Regions from separate parts of the Listeria aquatica genome, predicted to be linked through region 2. Evidence: predicted binding sites of a transcription regulator. Region 2 holds the regulator's gene; each other region holds the start of a gene.
What was found. The regulator LexA, encoded in region 2, represses DNA repair genes until DNA is damaged. The targets are predictions, from matches to a motif close to CGAACATATGTTCG.
Positions count from the first base shown of each region.

Region 1 (8,263 bases), on a different contig from region 2:
AAAACAGATGCAAGCGGAATATCTTGGTACGGGTTATCGACAAGCTTAAGCAGTGAAATCATGATAGCCACTTCGATCGCTTCAAAATATCCGGTTTGACTGCTTACATAAAAAGGAATATCCCGTTCCCGCATAGCTTCTTCCATATCGGTTGCGCTTGTCATCGAACGCGATAAAATGACGATATCCCGATATTCAACCGGACGAAATTGTCTTGAACTTTTATCAAATATTTGAAAACGCGATTGAACAAGTTCTTCAACACGGCAAGCAATAGCGCGCGCTTCTAATTGATCTTTTTTCATTTCATCAGCTGCACTGACTTGCTCACTTTTCTCTTCCTGATCACGATCCACAATCAAGAGTTCTGTTTCCATACCATCAGCTGCTTCATAGTTTGCTCCAAGATAAAGCTCAGCATCCGCATCATAATCAATTTCCCCGACGTTTCGATCCATAATCTGTCTAAAAATAAAATTAGTGGCCTCTAAAACCTCTGCTCGACTGCGAAAATTTTTCGATAAGTCGATCTTCATGCCTCCATTTGCGCCTGATTTCGAATAGCGTCGATATTTTTCCATAAACAACGTTGGTTCCGCCAGCCTGAAACGGTAAATGGACTGTTTAACATCACCAACCATGAATAAATCGCCAGAAGCTTCATCTGGAATCGTCACTAACGAAATAATCATTTCTTGCACAAGGTTTGTATCTTGATATTCATCGACTAGCACTTCTTGAAATCGCTCCGTAAGTTCGCGTGCGACGATGGATTTTGACCCATCTTGTTCCTGTAAAATGTCCAAAGCCAAGTGTTCCAGATCACTAAAATCCAGTACGCCTTTTTGCTCCTTCGCTATAAAGAATTCAGTCGAAAATCGTTTTACAAGTTTAGCAAGTGTTTTCACATCGCCCTGCATGCTAGCAAGATCTTTCAAATATTCTTTTTCTTTACGCTTAAACAAGCTTTCAGCAATGCCTTGAACGGCCTTTTTAGCCGTATCTCGAGCTTTTTTGGCTTGCTCAATTAACGCTTGATCCAGTTCCTCTTTATTTTTAAGCGTTGCGATTCGTTTAAAAGAGACCGCTTGAAAAGCTTCTCCTAGCTCATCAAACGTCGCCTGTTGCATTATCTCTTGTAAGCCTTCCACTTGTCTAAGATCATCTTGAAATGTTTCTAAATAGCCTGCTGGACCTCCTGGGGATTCACTGAGATGCTTAGCAAGTTCTAGTTGATCTTTGGCTTTTTCAATTTCCGCTTGAATCGTCTCAATAATCACCGGATAGTAAGGTAAATCGCTAATTTGCTTGCCTTCTGTTCCCTGATAAAACGAAACCATCTCATCTAACCACTTAGCTGGATCAGGATTTGCTGCTGAGAAATCATAGAGTTTCGAAATGAGATCAGCTAAATTTTGATCCGAACGATCATCTGTTACCGTGTCTGCTAAATGAAAAAATGCTTCGTTCCCTTCTTCGGCAAACTCACGCTCTAAAAACGCATCCAAAACTTCATCTCGCAAAAGCATGCTTTCCACTTGATCCATCAAGCGACAATCAGGATCGACTTCTGTACGATAATAGTATTTTCGAATCAAATCTAAACAAAAAGCATGCAACGTAGAAATAGTGGCCGTGTTAAGCAGTGCAATTTGTTTTTTCAAATGAAGCGAATCCGGATTTTTCTCAAGTTCCGCCTCAAGAGCTTGCCCAATCCGATGCTTCATTTCAGCCGCCGCTGCATTTGTAAAGGTAACCACTAAAAGTTCATCCACATTACAAGGAGTTGTCTCATCAAGTAAGCGACTAATAATTCGGTTAACAAGTACAGCCGTTTTCCCAGATCCTGCCGCCGCTGCAACTAAAATATTTTCTCCACCCGCATGGATAGCTTGCCACTGCTCATCCGTCCAAGTTGCGTTTTCTGGTTTTTCAGGAATTGGTCTCATCCGTTTCACCTCCCTCTTCTTTCATTTTTTCTAGAATCGTCTTAGAATCTTCATTTTTCAAATAGCGATATTTTTCGCTTTCCGCGCCTGGATCGAACTGGCAAACTGATCGGAAAGGACAAAACTGGCATGGTGTCCGGTCTTGCATATTATAAGGATTAATCGCCACTTCGCCATCTAAAATTTTATTCCCAGCTTCTTGATATTTGTGACGAACAAAATGACGCATTTCATCAAATTCTGCTTTACTTGCAGTTTTTGAACGGGCACTTAAAGAACCATCTTTCTTAATTTCTGCTGGAATAATAAGCGAAGAACCACCGTTTTCTAATTCTTCATCCATGAGCGTAATCGTGACGGGGTCTCGTAATACAAGTCCTTTCATCTTGTAGCTTTTCTTCACTTCTTTTAAGAGTTCAGCCTCATCAAGCGGCGTATCAGCTGAAATCAGCTTATTGTGCATATGAAAATAGAGAACGCCTGCAGGTTCTGCTTGTTTTCCAATAAATTCAGCAGCATTGCTTACCACCACATCTAAATACGTGAGCATTTGTAGTGCAATACCGTAATAAATCTCCGGTAGCTTTAAGTCATGTGCGCTTGATTTATAGTCGATAATGCGAAGAAAGCTCCGTCCCTCTTTTTCCGCTTCATCTACACGGTCAATTCGACCTTGTAGCAACAGCTCGTGTCCACCTTTAAGTGGAATTTTCATCGCTGGAATTTGACTGCTCCTGCCAAAATCCACCTCTAAACCAACTGGCCGAAAAGCACTCACTTTCGCTTGTTCGTTCAAAACCACTGCCGCACGCGCAATGATATGGAAAAGTTTATATTTAATATAAGCCATTCGCTTTGTGCTTAAGAGGATTTCATGTTGTAATTTTGGCGCTAAATAATCCATTGCTTGTTCAGAAAGCGCGAGGCATTCCTCTTCAGTTAAATTGCCCCATTCAGTCCCGCGCCTTTTAAGTTCAGCTGAAATCCATTCCATCGCACCGTGAAAAATTTCTCCCATATCTACTGCTTCCAGTTGATAAGTTGCCCGTTCTTCGAGTCTCAAGCCGTAACGAGCAAAATGTTGGAACTCACAACTGAAAAATTTTTCCATCCGTGAAACACTAGCATGAATTTCTTTGCCGAATAACCCAGAAGCGGTTTCTTCTGCAAGAACGCCGGTATTGTTTTGATAAGTTAAACTGCTTAAAATCCGCCTTGCTCCCTTATCATTTTGAGTGACAAAATAATTATACACTTGCCACCAGAGCGGCATAACCGGATATCCACGTTTATACATACCAAGAACCGATGTAAGAAGTCCAAGCGTTTCTTCTCGCGTTTCAATATACGTTTTTTGTTCTTCTTCTGAAAGCAGACTTGGATCCGTTAAATAGACTTCCTCCGTAAGCTCACTAAAAATCGCCTTTATTTTGCGAATATAGTTCGAGGGAGCAAGCAACTTTCCTTCTTCATCCGCTGCCGGATAGCTTAAATAAAGCGCATCTTTTGCAGAAGTAAAGACGCGGTACGCAATAAATTCCTCATGGAGCAGCGCACGATGATTCGATGGCTTAAGCGAAATTCCTTGTTCTTGCAAAACCGCTCGATCTTCTTCTGATAAAATCCCTTTGTCACTTACTCGACGCGGTAAAACACCATCATTCAGACCCACAGCAAATACAACTTTTGCTTCCAGTAAACGCGCGTGTTCCATATCTGTCACTATCAACTGATCAAGCGCAGGAGGAAGGAGCGAAAATTCCAAAGCTTCCAGTCCTGTTTGAATCACTTCTAAGAAATCCTCACGTGTTAGTTCTTCTTCGCCAAGCACTTCTACAAACTCATCCAAAAGAGAAATGACCGCCTTCCAAGCTTGGTCATGTTCACGCGCAAGTTCAATAAACCCTTCTCTTTCAGCTCGTGCACGCCAAAGCTCCATCCGTTCAGCTGCCTGTACATACTCCAAATAAGCAAACAGACCTGCTGCAAACGATTTTCCTGTTGCTTTAGGCGCTATTTGTTCTTCTAAAAAAAGAAATGGTTCTGTAATCAAATTCCGCACTTCATTGATACGCTCTTCCATCTCGAGCTCTGCATCCGTTTGAACGCCAACGTTTGTGGCTAACCCACGTATTTTACGATAGTGCCATTTTTCACTGGCAAGAAAACGCTGCCTATTGTAGATTCCGTTTTCTAAGAGATAATTCTCAAATTGATCCACTTTGAAACGAAGAGCTTCTTGATTTTCTTCGAGCGGAAAAAGCATTTCCGTTCGCACAGCTTGAAAAAGCGGTTCGTATTGCCAATTTTGCGAAATAGCTTCCAAACTTGAACGAATAAATTCGATAAGAGGATGCCTTGCCATGCCACGTTTTTTATCCCAAAAATAAGGAATAGCATCTCGCGTCATTACAGAATGCACAATTTCTTCATAATCCGCCATATTGCGAATTAAAATAGCCATGTCAGAATAGCGATATCCGTTTGTTCGAACGAGTTTAGCTACTTCACGAGCCACGCCTTCAATCTCAGAACGGCGATTATTAGCTTGGTGTAAGCTTACACCATCTGGAGGCCCTTCAAATGTCTCAAACGTATTTCCACTCCACGCTTTTTCTAAACGAAGCAATCCTTCCTTAGCAGAGCGCTTAAAGCCAGTCAGGAAAATGGCCGATTCGATGCCGATACCTGCCACTTCGGCAATTTGAGAAACAGTATGGTAGGATTCCGAATTAAAATCAAACATACTAAATAAGTTGTTTCCCCCACTTAGTGAAGCCTGATCTAGTGATAAGGCGATTTTCACTTGATTAGCCTGTTTAAGTAGTGCCTCAACCACTGAAAGTTCTTGTTTTGAGAAGCTATCAAAACCATCTAAGTAGATAGAAGCATTTTGAATATACGAGCTATAAGGCATTTTATCAATTAAAAGCTTGAGATAATCTTCGCTTTCTAAAAATTTCCCGTATAGCTTTTCTTGATATTTTTCGAACAGCAAAGAAACATCCAACATTTTTTCTTTCGTTGCTGGATTTTCAATTTCCGTTTTAAAAGCCTCTTGTTCAACTTCATATTGTTTAAATTCCTTAAACAGTTCCGTCAATTCTTTATAAAAACCGCGTTTTTTAGCCGATTTATGGAAGACATGCAACTTATCTGCTTCTTCTTTCACAACTTCGCGCAACAGCATCTCTGTGCCTGTTCTTGTTAGAAAAGTTCTCCCAAGGCCACCTGTTTCAGATAAAACTCGCCAAGCAACTCGATTAAAACTATAAACTTGGATGTTCATAAAACCTTTAGCTTTTGTTTCGTTAAAAAGAAAGCGTTCCATTTGATACGTCATTTGATCCGGCACAATTAAAATCTGTTGCTCATTCGGATGTTGTTCTCCATTTTTTTTCATTTCTTGAATAAGCTTGGTTGTTTTTCCTGACCCTGCTTTGCCGAGTATAAATTGAAGCGTCATCTCATCACCACCGAACATATGTTTTTATTTATTATTGTAACGGATTTCCTGACTTCCGTAAAGTTACTAAAATTGAATTTTCATGACGCAAAAAAACTAAGATAGCCCACACTATCTTAGTTTTTCATAAAACTCATTTAAATTCCAGCATTTCCTTCTTTAATTTTAGCAATTTATTAGTAAGCTCTCCAAAACGTTCTGCATCTCCGTCATCAAGCGCCTGATCTATTTCAAGTCTTAGCTGTTCTTCTTTCCGTTTTTCTAGGAGCATTGTCATGTAGCATTCAATAAAAACGTTTGTCAGTTCTTTCTCGCCCTTTAATAGACCGACTTGATTCATTAATGAATTTGAAAAATCACGCATTTCCACGACTAATCACTCCTTTTCGGGATTTTCATGGCCAAGTTCGCTTGAAAAATGCTTAAATCGGCTTCAAAAATCATCAAAAGCTTCAAAAATTCAACTTTTCTAAATTCTACTGACGCCAGAAAACTTGTATGCTATAATAGCCAACAAATAACTAGCTGACATAAACAGATGGCTAGAAGTTTCTTATTCCAAACTTCTTTTCATAAATATTAAAGACAATCTTAGAAGGAGATGCTTGAAATGAAGAAAATGCAAGATCAGCAAATTTACGAGGTGAATCCTCATACGATGATTATTTTGCCCTATAAAGCAGGTGGGTCGCTTTACTCAGAGGTAATGGAACTTGGTTCTCACTCTATATCAAAGTTTACCCCCTTTGAATTAATTAAAACTAGTTGTAAATATTTTGGTGCCAATTATGACGGTAGAAGAATCCACGAGACACTAAACAACTATAAAAAAGCCCCGACTTTGTCAGGGCTTCAAAGGTCATTTTACTTTATCTTTATCCCATAATGGACAAGAATAATCAGTAGGTTTTTCATCTCTAACTCTGCGACGATTCCGCAAAATCATGAGCTGTGCTTTAATTAAAAACTCCATTCGTGCGTCAGAAAATTCATCAAATTTATTTACTCCAGAAACAGAAGCTCTTTCACCGGTAACATAAACTTCAAAAAAGCCATCTATATATTCAATTCTTATCTGATATTCTTCTCGATGGTTATTTTCTCCTGCAAAAAGTGAATACCTCAATGCCTTATAGCCTAACAACTCTATTGTGTCTTCCATTCTTTCTTTATATTCTTTAATTTCTTCGTTCAACTTATTTCAACTCCTTCATCAAACCTAATTTTTCATACCAATCGACTACAGTCCCTAGTTGTATTTGTGTTCCCCCTCCAGCACCAAACACTTCTGCTATTTTCCCTTGCTTCGGATTAGCTATATTTTCAACAGGTATCAATATACCTTTTTCAACATGATAAAGCTTAAGTTTAATACTATTAATATGAGTTTTTCTCCTATTCATCTTTCTTGTGTAGGTAAATATTTAGATAAATCAATAGGGTCTTTAACCGCGATTATTTCAACCTCAGAAGCCTCAACATCCTTTATCCATTCCCCTTGACTATAGTTTCTAAAGCCTGCAATATTAGGTTTGTCGTAAGATTCCACATACAAAGTAACAATTGTATGATCTGAATTTAACATTGCTTTATATCTTTCTCCTAAATAAGCAACCTCGTAATGCAAATCATAAGCATTCGTAAATAAGTCTAATTTATCAGTTGTGTCAATCACCAGTTGATAGTAATCCTGTCCCTTAAAATTTTGAGTAGACTCAAAGCCATATTCAAGATATTTTTTATCATTTTCAAAGATCGCAAGACCCTTGCTTGTTCCAATAAGCGGATATTCTTTATTTGTTGGTACAAACGTTACATACTTACCTGTATTTTTTAGTCTATTACTCATTTTAAACTCACCCACCCTTGAATATTATTTACTGGATCATAATCATAAATAGCCACTGTTACATCTTTTCCATCGATAACTTCATGAATAGTTGAACCAATATTTGGAGCCATCCCTTTACCACTTGATACTTCCCATTCTGGCACCACAGTGCCATTTTCACTAGCAGTAAATCCTGAGCCAGCAAAAGGCCATTCACTTGTCTTGGTTCCTCCAAAGTCTGGACTATAAGGAGTAGTTAGCTCCTTAATATCATCAGTAGTAAAATCAATATACGCGTAATTCCCATCCTTTTTAAATAAACTACCTGCATAATCTAATCGACTTGAATCAATAACGTCATTTACTTTAGATATATCTTTTACATATCTTTTCTCTGTTACAAAACCACCGACATTTGAATAATCTGGGTTCTTTATTATTCCATCAACGTATTCCAATGGAATGACCTTCCGCATATCACTTATTTTAGTTGGAATAGGTATTTCTTTGCGAATATCTTTTAGCAAATTTATCTCTTGCTGAGTTTTTTCTCGTTTTACATTAATTTTATTAAACTCCTCAACAGTTAATTCATGTTTCTTAAGAACTCTTTGAATTTCATCAGGAACCTGATAATGCTTTGGTTGTGCTTTAAAAGCTTTACCACTTTCATTTACTATATCATCTGTTTGACGTCCTCCGCCATTCAAATTCAGGTCATACTTTTGTAGAATCTCTTTCATTTTCTCTGTGGCATTGCTTACTCGAGATGGTCCACTTGGTGGAAGTGCACCAAATCCATCCGCTGCAAGTTGTCGCCTTGAGTTTAGATTCAAGTTGTTCTTAAAGTTATCGGCAACTTCCCCAACTTTATCCAGCCCTCTAGTGGCTCGTTCAACGCCTGTATGCATGCCTTCTTTAACAGTCGTTTTTAAACTATTAATCCGTGTTAAGGCACTTCTTTGCCCTAGCTTGAGGAAATCATCCGCTTTAGACGGAATACTTTTCATACCATGT
Region 1 is NZ_JAARRM010000002.1:236,495-244,757, forward strand. It holds gene addA (helicase-exonuclease AddAB subunit AddA) at 1-1,949, opposite strand, end outside; gene addB (helicase-exonuclease AddAB subunit AddB) at 1,933-5,415, opposite strand; gene HB912_RS06970 (IDEAL domain-containing protein) at 5,549-5,785, opposite strand; gene HB912_RS06975 (competence protein ComK) at 6,026-6,301, shown strand; gene HB912_RS06980 (Imm59 family immunity protein) at 6,275-6,610, opposite strand; gene HB912_RS06985 (hypothetical protein) at 6,612-6,818, opposite strand; gene HB912_RS06990 (hypothetical protein) at 6,815-7,264, opposite strand; gene HB912_RS06995 (hypothetical protein) at 7,261-8,263, opposite strand, start outside.
Region 1: the regulator LexA is predicted to act here: its motif matches at 5,427-5,440, upstream of addB (helicase-exonuclease AddAB subunit AddB).

Region 2 (8,263 bases):
AGACTTTCAAATCCATTACGAAGCCATTCCGCTTTCTCACAATCAAGTGGACTGGCAAAAGGTTGAGCAGAAACTGTCAGAGAAAACAAAAATGGTGGGAATTCAGCGGTCAAAAGGATATGCAGAACGGGATTCTTTTTCGATCGCCGAAATTGAAGAAATGATCCGCTTTGTTAAATCGCTTTATCCAGACGTTATTGTTTTTGTTGATAATTGTTACGGTGAGTTTGTTGAGCGACTTGAGCCGACGGATGTGGGAGCTGATTTAATTGCAGGCTCTCTGATTAAAAATCCAGGGGGTGGTCTTGCGAAAATTGGCGGTTACTTAGCCGGACGCCAAGACCTTATTGAACTCTGTGGATACCGGTTAACTACCCCAGGAATTGGTCTTGAAGCTGGGGCATCGCTTTACAGTCTGCTTGAAATGTATCAAGGTTTCTTCTTAGCGCCTCATGTAGTTGCGCAGGCTGTTAAAGGGGCCCGTTTTACTGCAGCTCTTCTTGAACTTTGTGGGATTGAAACAAAACCAAAATGGAATGTAAAACGGACAGATTTGATTCAAAGTGTTTCTTTTCATGATGAGTCTCAAATGGTGACATTTGCACAAGAAATTCAAAAATTTTCGCCGGTAAATGCCCATGTGCTACCAGTTGGTGCTTATATGCCTGGCTATGAAAATGACGTAATCATGGCAGCAGGAACCTTTATTCAAGGAGCGAGTCTTGAACTAACGGCAGATGGACCCGTTCGTCCGCCTTATGAGCTTTATGTCCAAGGTGGGCTGACTTATGAGCATGTGAAAATTGCTGTTTCTGAAGCTGTCAATGAGCTTTTTTCGTGTAAATAACTTTAGATACAATACGAGCAGTATTTGCTCGTATTTTTTTATAAAACAACCATGTTAGATAATCTTACATAAATTTGACAAAAGAAATGACATCTTATATAATGCAACTATCCTAAAAAAGATGGAGGGAATGATGGCTATGGGTGAAAAGGAAATTCGTAGATCTATGCCGCTTTTTCCAATCGGTCCGGTGATGAAACTGACAAACTTAACTGCCCGGCAGATTCGATATTATGAGGATCAGGGTCTAATACATCCAGCAAGGAATGAAGGAAATCATCGCCATTATTCTTTACAGGATATTGATACATTGCTTGAAATCAAGGACTACTTAAATGATGGCTTAAATATCGCGGGCATCAAGAAAATGTACAAAATGCAAGAACAAGTTGCAAAGACTCCGCTTACAGATGAAGATGTTCGCAAAATTTTGCGAAAAGAAATGCAACAAGCTGGTCGCTTTGTTAAGGGAACGGATATTCAAAAGAACCAGTATCCAAAACTTTAATAGAGTTGAAATTTGGTATTTACTTTTTAAAAAGTTAATATAAAAAATGATTCGGGAGGATTTAGTATGGCAAATTATACAAAAGAAGATATTTTTCGCTTCGCAGATGAGCAAAATGTAAAATTTATTCGTCTTCAATTCACGGACATTCTTGGAATAATCAAAAATGTGGAAATCCCTGTTAGTCAATTAGAGAAGGCCTTAGATAACAAAATGATGTTTGATGGTTCATCAATTGAAGGATTTGTGCGCATCGAAGAATCTGATATGTACCTATTTCCAGATTTAGATACGTGGGTTGTATTCCCTTGGACAGCTGAAAAAGGCAAAGTTGCTCGTATGATTTGCGATATTTATAACCCAGATATGACACCATTTGATGGAGATCCACGCGCGAACTTAAAGCGTGTGCTTGAAGAAATGCATGAGTTAGGTTTTACTGATTTTAATTTAGGACCAGAACCAGAGTTTTTCTTGTTCAAACTAGACGAAAACAGAAAACCAACACTTGAACTAAATGACTCAGGTGGTTATTTTGATTTAGCTCCAACGGACCTTGGTGAAAACTGCCGTCGAGATATCGTTCTTGAATTAGAGGAAATGGGCTTTGAAATCGAAGCTTCCCACCATGAAGTTGCTCCCGGTCAGCACGAAATTGACTTTAAATATGAAGATGCGATTACCGCTTGTGATAACATTCAAACGTTTAAACTCGTTGTCAAAACGATTGCGAGAAAACATGGCTTGCACGCGACCTTTATGCCAAAACCTCTATTTGGAGTGAACGGGTCAGGGATGCACTTTAATATGTCGCTTTTCAAAGGTAAAGAAAATGCTTTTTATGATAAAGATGGCGAACTACAATTAAGCGAAACAGCTTATCAATTTTTAGCAGGAATGATTAAACACGCAAAAGGTTACACAGCGATTACAAATCCAACGATCAATTCATACAAACGTCTTGTTCCAGGATATGAAGCACCGTGCTATATTGCTTGGAGCGGTAAAAACCGTAGCCCGCTTATTCGAGTTCCTAGTTCTCGCGGATTAAGTACACGACTAGAACTTCGAAGTGTTGATCCATCGGCTAATCCGTATCTAGCAATGGCTGTGCTTCTTAAAGCCGGACTTGAGGGTGTGAAAAATAATTTAACACCTCCAACACCAGTTGATCGCAACATTTACGGGATGGATGAAGAAGAGCGCCATGAAGCGGGAATTTATGATCTTCCTGAAAGCCTTTCTCATGCAATGAAAGAACTTTCAAAAGATGAAGCCATTCGTGAAGGATTAGGAGAACACATTTATGAACATTTCATTGAAGCAAAAGAAATTGAATGTGATATGTTCCGCACGGCTGTTCATCCTTGGGAAAGAGATCAATACTTAGAAATTTATTAAAAAAAGCAGCCGATTTTTTAAATCGGCTGCTTTTCTAAAGATAAAAAAACGCCCCTTTTAGGAGCGTTTTTTTATCGTATATCACGGAATAAACCAATAACTTTTCCAAGAATGGTTACGTTGTCTAAAATAATGGGTTCAAGGCTATCATTTTCTGGTTGCAAGCGAAAATGATTTTGTTCCTTGAAGAAGCGTTTACAAGTGGCTTCGTTTTCATCAGTCATTGCCACAACAATCTCACCATTTGTTGCATTGCTCTGTTTTCTAACAATAACTCGGTCCCCATCAAGAATGCCAGCATTGATCATGCTCTCACCATCTATTTCCAACATAAAGATATCTTTTTCACCGGAAGCCATGCTTTCGGGAAGTGGAAAATAATCTTCAACGTTTTCAACGGCAGTAATAGGCATCCCAGCAGTTACTTTACCAATTAATGGAATATTAATAACAGCAGGAGCAGGGATTTCATCTTCCATTGAAAGGATTTCAATGGCACGTGGCTTTGTTGGGTCACGTCGAATCAAACCTTTTGTTTCAAGCCTCGCAAGGTGCCCATGAACAGTTGAACTTGAAGCAAGTCCAACAGCTTCACCAATTTCACGGACGGACGGTGGATAGCCTTTTTCTTTCACTTCAGATTTAATAAATTCGTAAATGTCTTGTTGTCGTTTGGACAGTTTCATGGTCTCACCCCGTTATTTATAAATATTAACTAAATTAAGTATAGCAAATCTTTCTGCTAGATGCAAACAAAGGTTCGATTTTTTTATTGACAAAACCGAACAACCGTTCTATAATAATAAAAAAGCGAACATATATTCTTTCGGAGGGATAAAAATGACTGTTAAACAATTTTGGGATAAATATTATATTGCTGTTATTTTCGTTATCGTATCAATCGTTATGGGGGTTGTTTTTCTGTTTGTGACAAGTGCAACAGATCAGTCTAATTATTCGAAAGTAGATATTTTGTCAGGGGATTCCGTTTGGCAGCTAGCAGAACGACATGCAGATGAGGCAAAAATGGATAAGGCTAGCTTTGTAGCTTGGGTAGAAAAAAACAATAATTTAGATTCTAATGAGATAAAAGCGGGGGAAAGTCTTGTGATTCCCGTAAAAGAAAAGCAAATTAAAACGGATACGACAATTCAACTTGCAAATGAGTAACCCATAAAAGACAAGAGTTGTTCATTCATGTATAATGAAGAAAGTAGTGAGAACTGCTTTCTTTTTTGTTTGATAGGGAGCTATTTTTAAATAAAAGGATGAGGGCTATGTTAGAAAAAGCAAAAATCGATCGAATTAATGAACTTTCGCGTAAAAAGAAAACGGAAGGGTTGACAGCAGAAGAAAAAATCGAGCAAGAAACGCTTCGTGAGGAATATGTGAAGTCGTTTCGATCTCACATGCGTCAAACGATTGAAAATACAAAGATCATTGATCCAAAAGGAAATGATATTACACCTCACAAGGTAAAGGAGCTAAAACGCAAAAAGAAATAACGATTTATCAAATGAGCAAAAACGCGCAAATGAACAAAAATAATGATCATTTACGCGTTTTTAGTTGAGTAATTCCTAGTTTAGGACTAAAATAAGATAGAGTTGATAATAAAACAAGAGAGGATGTTTCAATTGTTTGATAAAACAGATCAATTAGCGATTAATACAGTTCGTACTTTGTCAATTGATGCGATTCAAAAAGCCAACTCAGGTCACCCTGGTTTACCGATGGGAGCGGCACCAATGGCATACACACTATTTTCACGTGTTTTGAAAGCTAATCCAGCGAATTCGCATTGGTTTGATCGTGATCGTTTTGTACTTTCTGCAGGACACGGATCAATGCTATTATATAGCTTGCTTCATTTAAGCGGTTACAAAGTTAGTTTAGAAGACTTGAAGAATTTCCGCCAGTGGGGAAGCAAAACCCCTGGGCATCCAGAATTTGGTCATACAGATGGTGTTGATGCGACAACTGGACCGCTTGGACAAGGAATCGGGATGGCAGTTGGAATGGCGATGGCAGAACGTCACCTTGCTGGACTATATAATAAAGAAAACTTTGATATTGTTGACCATTATACATTTGCTTTATGCGGTGATGGTGACTTAATGGAAGGCGTTTCTTCGGAAGCTTCTAGTTTCGCTGGGCATCAAAAATTAGGTCGCTTAATTGTGCTTTATGATTCCAACAACATTTCACTGGATGGTGATTTGGATCGTTCATTCTCTGAAAATGTTAAGGCTCGTTATGAAAGCTATGGTTGGGAACATCTTCTTGTTAAAGATGGAAATAATACGGATGAAATTCTTGCTGCGATTGAAAAGGCGAAAGAAAATACCTCGCAACCTACTTTGATTGAAGTGAAAACAGTGATTGGTTTCGGAGCTCCAAATGCCGGAACAAATAAAGTTCACGGTGCCCCACTTGGTGAAGAAGGAACTGAAATTGCGAAGAAGGCTTATGGATGGGACTATAAAGAAACATTTTATGTTCCGGATGAAGTGTATGAACGGTTTGGCAAAACGATTGCTCGTCGCGGGGCAAAAGCAGAAAAGGAATGGAGCGATTTATTCGTTTCTTATAAACAAGCTTACCCAGAACTTGCTAAACAACTGGAACAAAGTATTGACGGGGAACTACCAGCGGACTTTGCTTCTTTATTTACAACTTACCATGAAGGCGATAAAGCTCTTGCTAGTCGTGCTTCTAGCGGGGAAGCAATCAATGCGCTTGCTGAAAAAATTCCATATCTGTTTGGTGGCTCTGCCGATTTAGCAGGTTCGAATAATACAATGATTAAGTCGGACGGAGAATTTACGAAAGAACACCCAGAAAATCGCAATATTTGGTTTGGGGTTCGCGAATTTGCTATGGGGACAATGCTTAATGGAATGGCTTTGCATCAAGGCTTAAAAGTTTATGGTGGGACATTCTTCGTGTTCTCGGACTACTTACGTGCTTCTATTCGGTTAGCCTCGATTCAAAAGTTACCGGTCACGTATGTACTTACGCATGACAGTGTGGCTGTTGGGGAAGATGGACCAACGCATGAGCCTGTTGAACAGCTTGCGTCCTTGCGTGCTATGCCTGGTTTATCCGTACTTCGTCCAGCTGATGGAAATGAAGTCAATGCGGCCTGGAAAGTAGCGATTGAGTCGAATAATAAACCGCATGCACTTGTTCTTTCAAGACAAGGCTTACCTGTTCTTAAAGATAGCGATAAACTAGCAGACGAAGGCGTCAGAAAAGGCGCTTATGTGATTTCGAAATCGAAGAAAGAAACGCCAGATGCCATCTTGCTTGCAAGTGGTTCAGAAGTCCACCTTGCAACAGAAGCTCAAGTTGCTTTGGCTAATAAGGGTATGGATGTTTCTGTCGTTTCTGTACCATCATTTGATTTGTTTGAAGCACAATCCGCTGAATACAAAGAAAGCGTCCTTCCAAATGGAGTCCGTAAACGCTTGGCCATTGAAATGGGCGCAAGCTTCGGTTGGGAACGTTATGTTGGTTTAGACGGAAAAGTACTTGGAATTGATCGTTTCGGTGCTTCTGCTCCAGGTGAAACTATTATCGAAGAGTATGGTTTTACAGTAGAAAACGTAGTAAAATTAGTAGAAACTCTTTAATTGGAAAAGTAGAGGTTAGGTTTGTACGACTTAACTTCTGCTTTTTTGTTTGTAAAAAAAGAGTTGTTTGTTCAAGTTAAATCAAGTACAATAGAATAGGTATATTCGTTCAAGGAGGAGAAAGAAACTATGTGGATTTACATTCTTGTCGGTCTTGTGTGCTTGCTTGCTGGACTGGCTGGTGGCTTCTTCATTGCAAGACGCTACATGATGAACTATTTGAAAAATAATCCGCCTGTCAATGAGCAAATGCTTCAAATGATGATGGCGCAAATGGGACAAAAACCGTCTCAAAAGAAAATCAATCAAATGATGAATGCGATGAACAAACAATCTGAAAAGGAAATAAGCAGCAAGAAAAAGAAAAAATAAGCGAAGCGTATAGGGAGTTTGAGGTCTAGCACTTTATGGGCTGGCAGTATTTATTTTTCCATTGAACCTCTCTTGATAGTTTATTTGAGTATGAATCTATGACACCGTTATTTATTGTAGCTTGACTACGATAAATAACGGTGTTTTTATGTTCTATTAAGAAATTTTAGACTTAGTTTGTGGGTCTCTTTGTGAATTCTTAATTTTCAGCGGCTAAAATGAAGAAGATGAGAGGAGGAAAAAATGTGGATGACTTTGGTTGGTATGAAATTGTCGGTTGTGCGACTATAATTTTGCTTCTTTTTGGAAACGCTATTTTTTATTTTGGAATACGTTCAAAATATGTTTTTATAATGATTACGGGCAGTTGTTTTATATTTTTAGCAAGTCTAATAACATTTTTAATGCTTATTCATAACATATTGGAGCAAAATTTATATATCTAGTTTTAAAATCGTAGGTAAATCCCTAATAGTATTTTAATACATAAAATTTTATGATCAAACTTGAAAAAGAGGTGTCAAAATGGCAAAAACAGGTATTTTATTTGTAGCCCATGGGAGTAGATCGCAAGAAAACAATCAAGCAATGAAAAAGTTTTTTCAAGAAATGACGATTGAAATCCCTTGCTTTAAACAACAACTTACTTTTCTAGAAGGAAATGAAAAAACACTGGCTGAAGGAGTTTTAGATTTAAAAGAAGCAGGAAGTAAGCAGATTTTTGTGGTACCGCTTTTACTTTTTACCGGCACACATGTAAGCCAAGATATCCCGAGTGCTATAAAAGCTATAAAGCAAGCTGAAACAGATCTCACTTTTCAGATTTTACCACCTCTTGCTGAAGCAAATGATGAACTCTTGCCGATTCTTGAAAGTCGTATTCCTTGTTCTAGAGGGCGAGAAAAGATGCTGATTTTCTTAGTCGTACACGGTTCGGCAAAATATCCAGACATTTTTACGCGAGTATATGAACTAACAGAAAAATTAGCTCAAAAAACAGATAAAAGCGTAGAATTTGGCTTTTTACATGGTACGGAAACATATTTAGAAAAACTAGCGCGGATGGATTTTAAAGCGGTGGATCGCCTTGTCATTTGTCCATTTTTTTTGATGGAAGACAGTTTTCTAGTAGGGAAAATTCGGCGTGAAGCATCGGAAATGCTAGATTTGATGGATGTGAACTATGAAATTACGAAGAGTTTGGCGCTCGATCCGAGAATCAGAAAAGGAATTGGGCTAGAAATTCGAAAGGAGATCGAAAATGAGCTATTTGGTTAATTTAAGCTTAGCAGGAAAGAAGGTAGTCGTAATTGGTGGCGGACGGATCGCCTCACGAAAAGTTCGACGTTTAATAGAACTTGATGAAGTACCAGATATTTTCGCAGTGTCTCCTGATTTTTGTTCGGATTTTCCAGAACATTTTAAAATTGAACAACAGCAACGAAAATATCAAAAAGGAGATTTAAATGGGGCGCAACTAGTCTTTGCCTGTACAAATCA
Region 2 is NZ_JAARRM010000001.1:794,369-802,631, forward strand. It holds gene HB912_RS03945 (methionine gamma-lyase family protein) at 1-847, shown strand, start outside; gene HB912_RS03950 (MerR family transcriptional regulator) at 987-1,355, shown strand; gene glnA (type I glutamate--ammonia ligase) at 1,422-2,756, shown strand; gene lexA (transcriptional repressor LexA) at 2,828-3,442, opposite strand; gene yneA (cell division suppressor protein YneA) at 3,597-3,926, shown strand; gene HB912_RS03970 (DUF896 domain-containing protein) at 4,034-4,261, shown strand; gene tkt (transketolase) at 4,394-6,391, shown strand; gene HB912_RS03980 (YneF family protein) at 6,521-6,763, shown strand; gene HB912_RS03985 (hypothetical protein) at 7,009-7,209, shown strand; gene HB912_RS03990 (sirohydrochlorin chelatase) at 7,289-8,041, shown strand; gene HB912_RS03995 (precorrin-2 dehydrogenase/sirohydrochlorin ferrochelatase family protein) at 8,025-8,263, shown strand, end outside.

Region 3 (8,263 bases), on a different contig from region 2:
TGATTGGGACAAATAGGATGACCAACGCGAGCATAAAGCAAGCGCAAATAATCGTGAATTTCTGTTACCGTTCCGACCGTGGAACGTGGATTTCGACTTGTCGTTTTTTGGTCAATCGAAATAGCTGGACTTAAACCTTCAATTAAGTCCACATCAGGTTTATCCATTTGACCAAGGAACTGCCTAGCATATGCGGACAAGGATTCCACGTAACGCCTTTGTCCTTCGGCATAAATCGTATCAAAAGCAAGCGAAGACTTCCCGGAACCAGATAAGCCAGTCATGACAACTAGCTTATCGCGTGGGATTTCCACATCAACGTTTTTCAAGTTATGCGCTCTTGCTCCTTGGATTACGATCTTATCTTTTTTCAAATCTGACTCATCCTTCCGCTTTAAGTTCTAAAAGTGCATCACGAAGTTCAGCCGCCCGCTCAAAGTCAAGTGCTTTCGCCGCAGCTTTCATTTCATGTTCCATATCTTCAATTAATTGACCACGTTCTTGTTTCGTTAGCTTACTCAAGTCTTGCAATTTCTCGTTTTCCTCTTCAGAAGCTGTTGTCGCAGAAATCACGCCACGAATTTCTTTCCGAATTGTTTTCGGCACAATACCGTGTTTTTCATTATATTCCTCTTGGATTTTACGACGACGTTCCGTTTCATCAATGGATTTCTTCATGGAATCTGTCATATTATCCGCATACATGATAACCTTTCCGTGTTCATTCCGTGCCGCACGCCCCATCGTTTGAATAAGCGAGCGCTCTGAACGAAGAAATCCTTCTTTATCGGCATCTAGAATCGCAACTAATGATACTTCCGGTAAATCGATCCCTTCACGCAATAAGTTGATGCCGACTAACACATCGAACACCCCTAGCCGCAAATCCCGAATAATTTCAATCCGTTCAAGAGTTTTAATCTCAGAGTGCAGATACTGGACTTTGATACCAGCTTCTTTCAAATAATCCGTTAAATCTTCCGCCATTTTTTTCGTTAAAGTCGTAACCAGAACCCGTTCATCTTTTCCAGTCCGATCATTAATTTCGTCAATCAAATCATCAATTTGTCCTTCAATTGGACGAACTTCAATAATTGGATCAAGCAGCCCTGTTGGACGAATAATTTGCTCCACTACATCCGGATTGTGCTCTAGTTCATAAGGACCTGGCGTTGCGGAAATGTAAACAATTTGATTGACATGTTTTTCAAATTCTTCTAGTCGTAGCGGCCGGTTGTCAAGCGCTGATGGAAGTCTAAACCCGTGATCTACAAGCATTTGTTTTCGCGCTTGGTCCCCGTTATACATCCCCCGAATTTGAGGCATTGTAACGTGTGACTCATCAATCACAATTTGGAAGTCATCTGGGAAATAATCAAGCAACGTATAAGGCGTCGAACCTGGTTCTCGAAGCGCTAGGTGTCTTGAATAGTTTTCAATCCCCGAGCAGTACCCCATTTCTTCCATCATTTCAATATCATAATTCGTTCGTTGTTCAAGGCGTTGCGCTTCTAATAGCTTATCTTGACTGCGCAACTCTTTTAAACGTTCAGCTAGCTCAAGTTTAATGTTTTGAATGGCAATTTTCATAATATCTGGGCTCGTCACAAAGTGAGAAGCCGGAAAAATCGAAACATGTTCCCGGTCACCAATAATTTCGCCCGTTAACGCATCTACTTCGCGAATTCGTTCAATTTCATCACCAAAAAACTCGACCCGAATACAGTGTTCATCTCGAGAAGCTGGAAAAATTTCAACAACGTCGCCACGTACGCGAAAACGACCACGCTGAAAATCAATATCATTTCGGTCGTACTGAATAGCCACTAAACGACGAAGTAACTCATCCCGCCCAAGTTCCATTCCAGTCCTTAGTGAAACAAGTAATTTCCCATATTCTTCTGGTGCCCCTAAACCATATATGCAAGACACACTAGCGATGATGATGACATCACGTCGTTCAAATAAAGCGGCCGTTGCCGAGTGTCGTAATTTATCAATTTCATCATTAATACTCGCATCTTTTTCTATATAAGTGTCACTTTGCGGAACATAGGCTTCAGGTTGATAATAATCATAATAACTCACAAAATATTCGACAGCATTCTCTGGAAAGAACTCTTTAAATTCACTATAGAGTTGTCCCGCTAGCGTCTTATTATGAGCCATAACAAGCGTCGGCTTATTAATTTCCTGAATGACATTAGACACCGTGAACGTCTTCCCGGTTCCCGTTGCCCCAAGTAAAGTTTGGTGCTTCACACCCTTATTAAGGCCCGCAACCAGTTGTTCAATCGCTCTTGGCTGATCACCAGACGGTTTATATTCTGAAACGAGTTCAAATTTATCAGTCAATGTCTCTTCCTCCATTCCAGCTCGTTAAATTTTTTCTACCAATACATAAGATTCTTTCATTTTACCATAAAGTATTCTATTCGCCTAGCAAAAAGCGAACATATTTTCGCTTTTAAAGAGAACGAAAAAACGTCATCTCGACGGATCACGTTTTTTCTCTCTTTATTTTATCACTTTTCTTATTTTTCACCTATCCATGTGCTTTCCTTTTGCCTTGAGCCGTTTCAGCATGACCGTTGCAACAGCAAATCCCACCGTCATGGATAACGCGTCTAGGACCATCAACCAGTATGTTCCCGTGTAACCAAGCTTCACACTCGCCGCAATTAAAATGACCATCAAAAGAAGCGCAATATAGCGATTATAAGTAATTCGCGCAAACATGATGACCAAAAGTCCAGGAAAGAAAATAGCCGAAAGCATTTGATCAATCATGTTTCTCCTCTCCTTTACTTGGAATCGTCTTTTAAAGCCTGAGCTGTAATATCATTCGTTAATTCAGGAAGCTCAGTTTTGCGGATGCCTTTTTCATGTAGCATATCTGGCAGAATTTCTGCCAGAAAATATTTCACACTTGCCATCTCCCGATATTTATAAATCGTTGCAAGCGCCTCACTGTAAATTTCAACAAAGACATTTTCTGGATTCCCCTTTTGGATCTCACCAAAGGACTCATACAGTAAATCCACTTTATCTGCAATCGCCAAAATTTTGCCTTCAAGCGTTTCATCTTTACCTTCTTTTAGTAGATGGCGATAGATATTTTGAAATTCACTTGGAATTTCCCGCTCAATAAAATTTTGTGTCATGCTTTCTTCCACTTCTGAAAGCATTTCCCGAAGCTCTGCTGTCGCATATTTTACAGGCGTTTTAATATCGCCAATAAAAAGCTCAGAATAATCGTGATTCAGCGCTTTTTCATAAAGCGCCCGCCAATCGACCTCATTTCCAGCTTTCTCCTCTACATTTCCAAAAAATTGAGCGATACTTGTCACTTTGAAAGAATGTTCAGCGACGGAATGCTCCTGATATTTAAACTTTCCCGGACAACGATAAATGTTCTCAAGATCCGATAAACTTTGAAAATATTGATGAATTCCCATCTTAACACTCCTTCTTAATTATTTTTTATGACTTTGCTGCTTTTTGTTCGCTGGATTCGTATTTTCCACTTCACGCATCACAACCGCAGCCGCATAGCCAACAAGCGCAATCATGAAACCTGAATAAGAGCGAAAGTTATCCGGCACAACGAGTGCAAGAATAAGCAAAACTAAAGCAGTGAGCAGCACGCCCCAGCTGAAAAGTTTGCGTTTTCGTGCTTGATCTGCCTGAATCGGCGCATAAATCCAAATAAAACAAGTGACTTGAATCAAAATAAATTGCAAGATTCCAAGTATCCAAACAAGAGCAAGCGACTGATTAAACAACAAACCGAGGATCGCGATCGCAAACATCAAAATAAAACCTGTAATGACCGCCGTTTTTTGCTTTGACGTGAGTTTCAAACCTTTCCCTCCAAAATCTTATTTGTCCTTTACTTTACCACAGAAAGCCAAATTTTTCGACAAAAAGACGCCTTTTTCCCTTTGCAGGAAACGAAAAGACGTCCTTTCTAGTTATAAAATTTTTTCTTCTTTCGTCCGGATCAAAATTGTCAAACTAAGAAGCGTCACAATAATCGTTGCTCCCATATCTGCCATAATGGCCATCCAAAGTGTGAGTAACCCTGGTAACGTCAGCAAAAGTGCCAAAATTTTAAGGCCTAGCGCAAACGCAATGTTAAAGCCAATAATTTTGCGCACCTTTTTAGCAATCCGGATGGTGATTGGAAGCTTAAGCAAATGATCTTGCATCAAGACAACATCCGCCACTTCAATCGCGCTATCGGTGCCTTTTCCCATAGCAATCCCAAGATCTGCCGTGGCAAGTGCAGGCGAATCATTGATGCCATCTCCAACCATCATCACTTTCCCCGTTTCAGATTGAATCTTCTGGATTTGGTCCAGTTTTTGCTCTGGAAGCAAGTCGGCATAATAAGTATCCATGCCAATTTCGGATGCAACCTTTTCAGCTGTTTTCACATGGTCTCCAGTGAGCATAATGGTATTCGTCACGCCAATTTGATGTAAATCTGAAATGAGTTCCCGACTTTCTGGCCGGAGTGCATCTCGGATACCGAACATCCCGAGGATTTGCGATTCAGATGCTGTCACAACGACCGTATAGCCAGCTTGCTTCAAACTTTGCACATCTGAGCGTGCTCTCTCATCCCAAGCCCCATCCGGGATTTGACTTTCATTTCCCATAAAGTAGGATACACCAGCAAGGCTTCCTACAAGGCCTTTTCCAGCGATGGTTTCCATCGAGTCCATCTTGCCGATTTTCACACCGTCGCTTTTCGCTTTTTGAGTAATTGCCGATGCAATCGGATGTAAGGAATCACTTTCCATCCGCGCCGCAATGTCCATGAAGTGATCATTGTACTTGATCATTTCTGCTACAACTGGCTTTCCACTTGTCAGTGTTCCTGTTTTATCGAATGCAATTTGCTTTATTTTTCCAAGCTGTTCAAGAAAAACGCCACCCTTGATTAAAACGCCATTTTTCGCGCTACGAGTGATCCCCGAAACAATCGCAACTGGCGAAGAAAGGATTAACGCACATGGACAGCCGATAATTAGAACGGCTAACCCTTCATAAAGCCATTTTGAAAAATCTGCACCGAAAAGAAGTGGTGGCAAAAACGCAATCATTACTGCAAAAAGCATGATCGCTGGCGTGTAGTAACGTGCAAATTTATCAATAAAGAGTTCAGTTGGCGTCTTCGTTTCTTGCGCTTCTTCCACAAGGTGAAGAATTTTTGCAAGGGAAGAATCTTCATATAGCGCTGAAATTTCAGCTTTTATGGTTCCTTCATTATTAATCGAACCGCCAAACAGGGGATCCCCAATTTGTTTTTCAACTGGCATGGATTCCCCGGTGATTGCTGCTTCATTGAAGGAACTTGCGCCTTCAATAACCGTCGCATCCGATGGGACTTTCTCTCCAGCGCGGATTAAAACTACGTCTTTTAATTGAAGTTTGGAGATTGGGATTTGACTCACTTCACCGTTCACCAGAATATTGGCTGTTTTAGGGGCGACTTTTAAAAGTTCAGACATGGATTTTCTCGCTTGACGCATGCCGAAACCTTCCAGATATTCGTTTAAGCCAAACAAAATCGCTACAACTGTACCTTCTTTATAATCACCTATTGCAAAAGCACCAATTAAAGCCACTGTCATGAGTGTATCAATTGTAAATTTCAACCGAAAAAGGTTTTTAAGCCCTTTAAAGAAAGTTTGATAGCCGCTCAGTCCCGCTGCCACAAAATAAATAGCAAAAGAAGCTCCCCAAGGAATTTTGTCTCCAAGAATAAATGCGGCTAGAAACAATACCGTTGAAATGCCTAACTGAATCAAAAGTTTTTTATCGTTGCCATGTTCATGGCTGTGCGCATGCTCGTCTTCTGAATGCGAGCTATCAGAATTTACAATCGCTACATTTTCTGTTTTTAAGATTTTTTCAACAGCAGTAAGTGGTACTTTATCTGGAAGAATAAGCTTGGATGTATTATAAAAAATTTTAGCTTCACTTCCATGGTCTAAATTCCGAATTTCCCGCTCCAGTTTTTCAGAACAGTGGGCACAAGAAAGTCCTGTTAGTCGATACTCTGTCATCATGATCCGCTCCTAGCATAGGCGCCCTTAAATCATCTGTGTTCAACGTGATGAATCGCTTGTTTAAGCAATTCAAGCACATGGTGGTCATCTTGCGAATAATAAATGGTTGTACCCTCTCTCCGCGATTTCACAAGTCGTAAATTTTTCAGAAACCGTAATTGATGAGAAACCGTCGTTTGGTTGAAAGAGAGCGTTCGCGCAATTTCATTCACGGAATACTCTCGCTCTTGCAAGAGATTCAAAATTTGGACACGTGTTGGATCCGAAAGCGCCTTAAAAATTTGTGTGACATTTAGCAATGTCTCTTCGTCTAAACCCGAATGATTTTCCATATCCGTTCACACTCCATTATTATATGTTCATATAATCATATGATAGCGTGTTCGCACGGGTTTGTGCAACTTTAGTGAATTTAAAAGTTATATATTATTATATGTCAATATACACATATAATAATATATAACTTTTAAAAAGGCAAGTGAATTCCCAATTTTGTTTGACCTTCTTTTACCAAAAACAAAGTTAATTAGTAACAAGTCTACACTAGCAGTTCCTGAAGCTTTTTCATCATTTTGTTTTTTTCAATCCGAGAAAATGTTCCACTGTAAAAATAGCCTCCGGGTATGCCGGAGGCTATTTTTAGTTATTCAATTCCTCAATTTCACCGCTATCCAAATACACGATCCACTCAGAAATATTGGTGATGTAGTCTCCAATTCGTTCCAAATTTTGAGCAACAAGCAGTAAATGCGAGATTTCCTCCAGATGTTCTGCATTTTCTTGCATCTGCTCAATACACTTATGTGACACAATTCGGTGTAGCTTATCGACATCATTATCACGCGCTGCAATTTCGCGCGCTGCCACCGCATCCCCTGCTAAATAAGCGTTCAACACGTCGTGAAGCATGGATTTAACAAGTTCTCCCATTTCAGGAATCTCAGGGATGGGCTTTAGCACTTTGCTGTCCCCTAAGCGAATAGTCGCTTTCGCAATGCTGACTGCATGATCCCCCATTCGCTCCAAATCAGAGCTCGCTTTTAAAACTGTGACAATTTTTCGCAAGTCCGTCCCAACAGGTTGTTGCAAGGCAATGAGCTCAAAAGAGCCCTGCTCAAGTGATAATTCCATGTTATTAATAGCTTTGTCTTCTGCAACTACTTGGTCGGCAAGCTTGATATCACGTTCTGAAAGTGACTTCATCGCTTTAAAAATTGCTTCGTTTACTAACATGCCCATTTCTAATAAATGTTGATGTAAATCATTCAATTGCTCCGTAAATAACTTTCTCACTACCATAGTGTTTTCACTCCTTATCCAAATCGACCAGAAATATAATCTTCTGTTTTTTGTTTTGCTGGATTGGTAAAAATAGAGGTGGTATCCGCAAATTCAATGATCTCACCATTTAAGAAAAAGGCTGTTTCATCGGAGATCCTAGATGCTTGTTGCATGTTGTGTGTCACGATGACGATCGTATAATCCTTTTTCAATTCCAAAATTAAATCTTCGACTTTGGCCGTTGAAATTGGATCAAGCGCCGAGGTTGGTTCGTCCATCAAAATGACTTCGGGTTTTACGGCAAGAACTCGCGCAATGCAGAGGCGCTGCTGCTGCCCGCCCGACATTCCTGTTGCGGGTTTGTCGAGCCTATCACTGACTTCATCCCAAAGTGCGGCTTGGCGAAGACTTCGCTCCACAATCGCATCCAATTCTTTCCGATTCGTTACGCCATGCATCCGTGGCCCGTATGCGACATTGTCATAAATTGAGAATGGAAAAGGATTGGGTTGCTGAAAGACCATCCCAACACGCTTTCTAAGCCCTACGAGATCTACTTTTGCTTGATTGATCTCCTCATTTGAGATTTTTATGTTGCCAGTCGTTTTTACATTAGGAATCAAGTCATTCATCCGATTGAGTGTTCGCAAAAATGTAGATTTTCCACATCCAGATGGGCCAATTAATGCGGTGACTTGATTTTCTTTAATTGAAAGCGAAACTTTTTTAAGAGCTTGTTTGGCCCCATAAAATAAATCGACATCTGTTGTTTCAATCATAAATTTGGTTTTTTCGGTCGTCATTTCCATCCTATTCCCTCTCCTTTAACCAAAGTTCCCAGAAATATAGTCTTCCGTTCGTTTTTCTGATGGGTTCGTGAAAAGTTCTGTTGTTTCCTTGAA
Region 3 is NZ_JAARRM010000003.1:105,427-113,689, forward strand. It holds gene uvrA (excinuclease ABC subunit UvrA) at 1-374, opposite strand, end outside; gene uvrB (excinuclease ABC subunit UvrB) at 382-2,355, opposite strand; gene HB912_RS09170 (CsbA family protein) at 2,542-2,787, opposite strand; gene HB912_RS09175 (HD domain-containing protein) at 2,805-3,458, opposite strand; gene HB912_RS09180 (hypothetical protein) at 3,477-3,812, opposite strand; gene HB912_RS09185 (heavy metal translocating P-type ATPase) at 3,975-6,077, opposite strand; gene HB912_RS09190 (ArsR/SmtB family transcription factor) at 6,110-6,412, opposite strand; gene phoU (phosphate signaling complex protein PhoU) at 6,720-7,379, opposite strand; gene pstB (phosphate ABC transporter ATP-binding protein PstB) at 7,394-8,164, opposite strand; gene pstB (phosphate ABC transporter ATP-binding protein PstB) at 8,186-8,263, opposite strand, start outside.
Region 3: the regulator LexA is predicted to act here: its motif matches at 2,451-2,464, upstream of uvrB (excinuclease ABC subunit UvrB).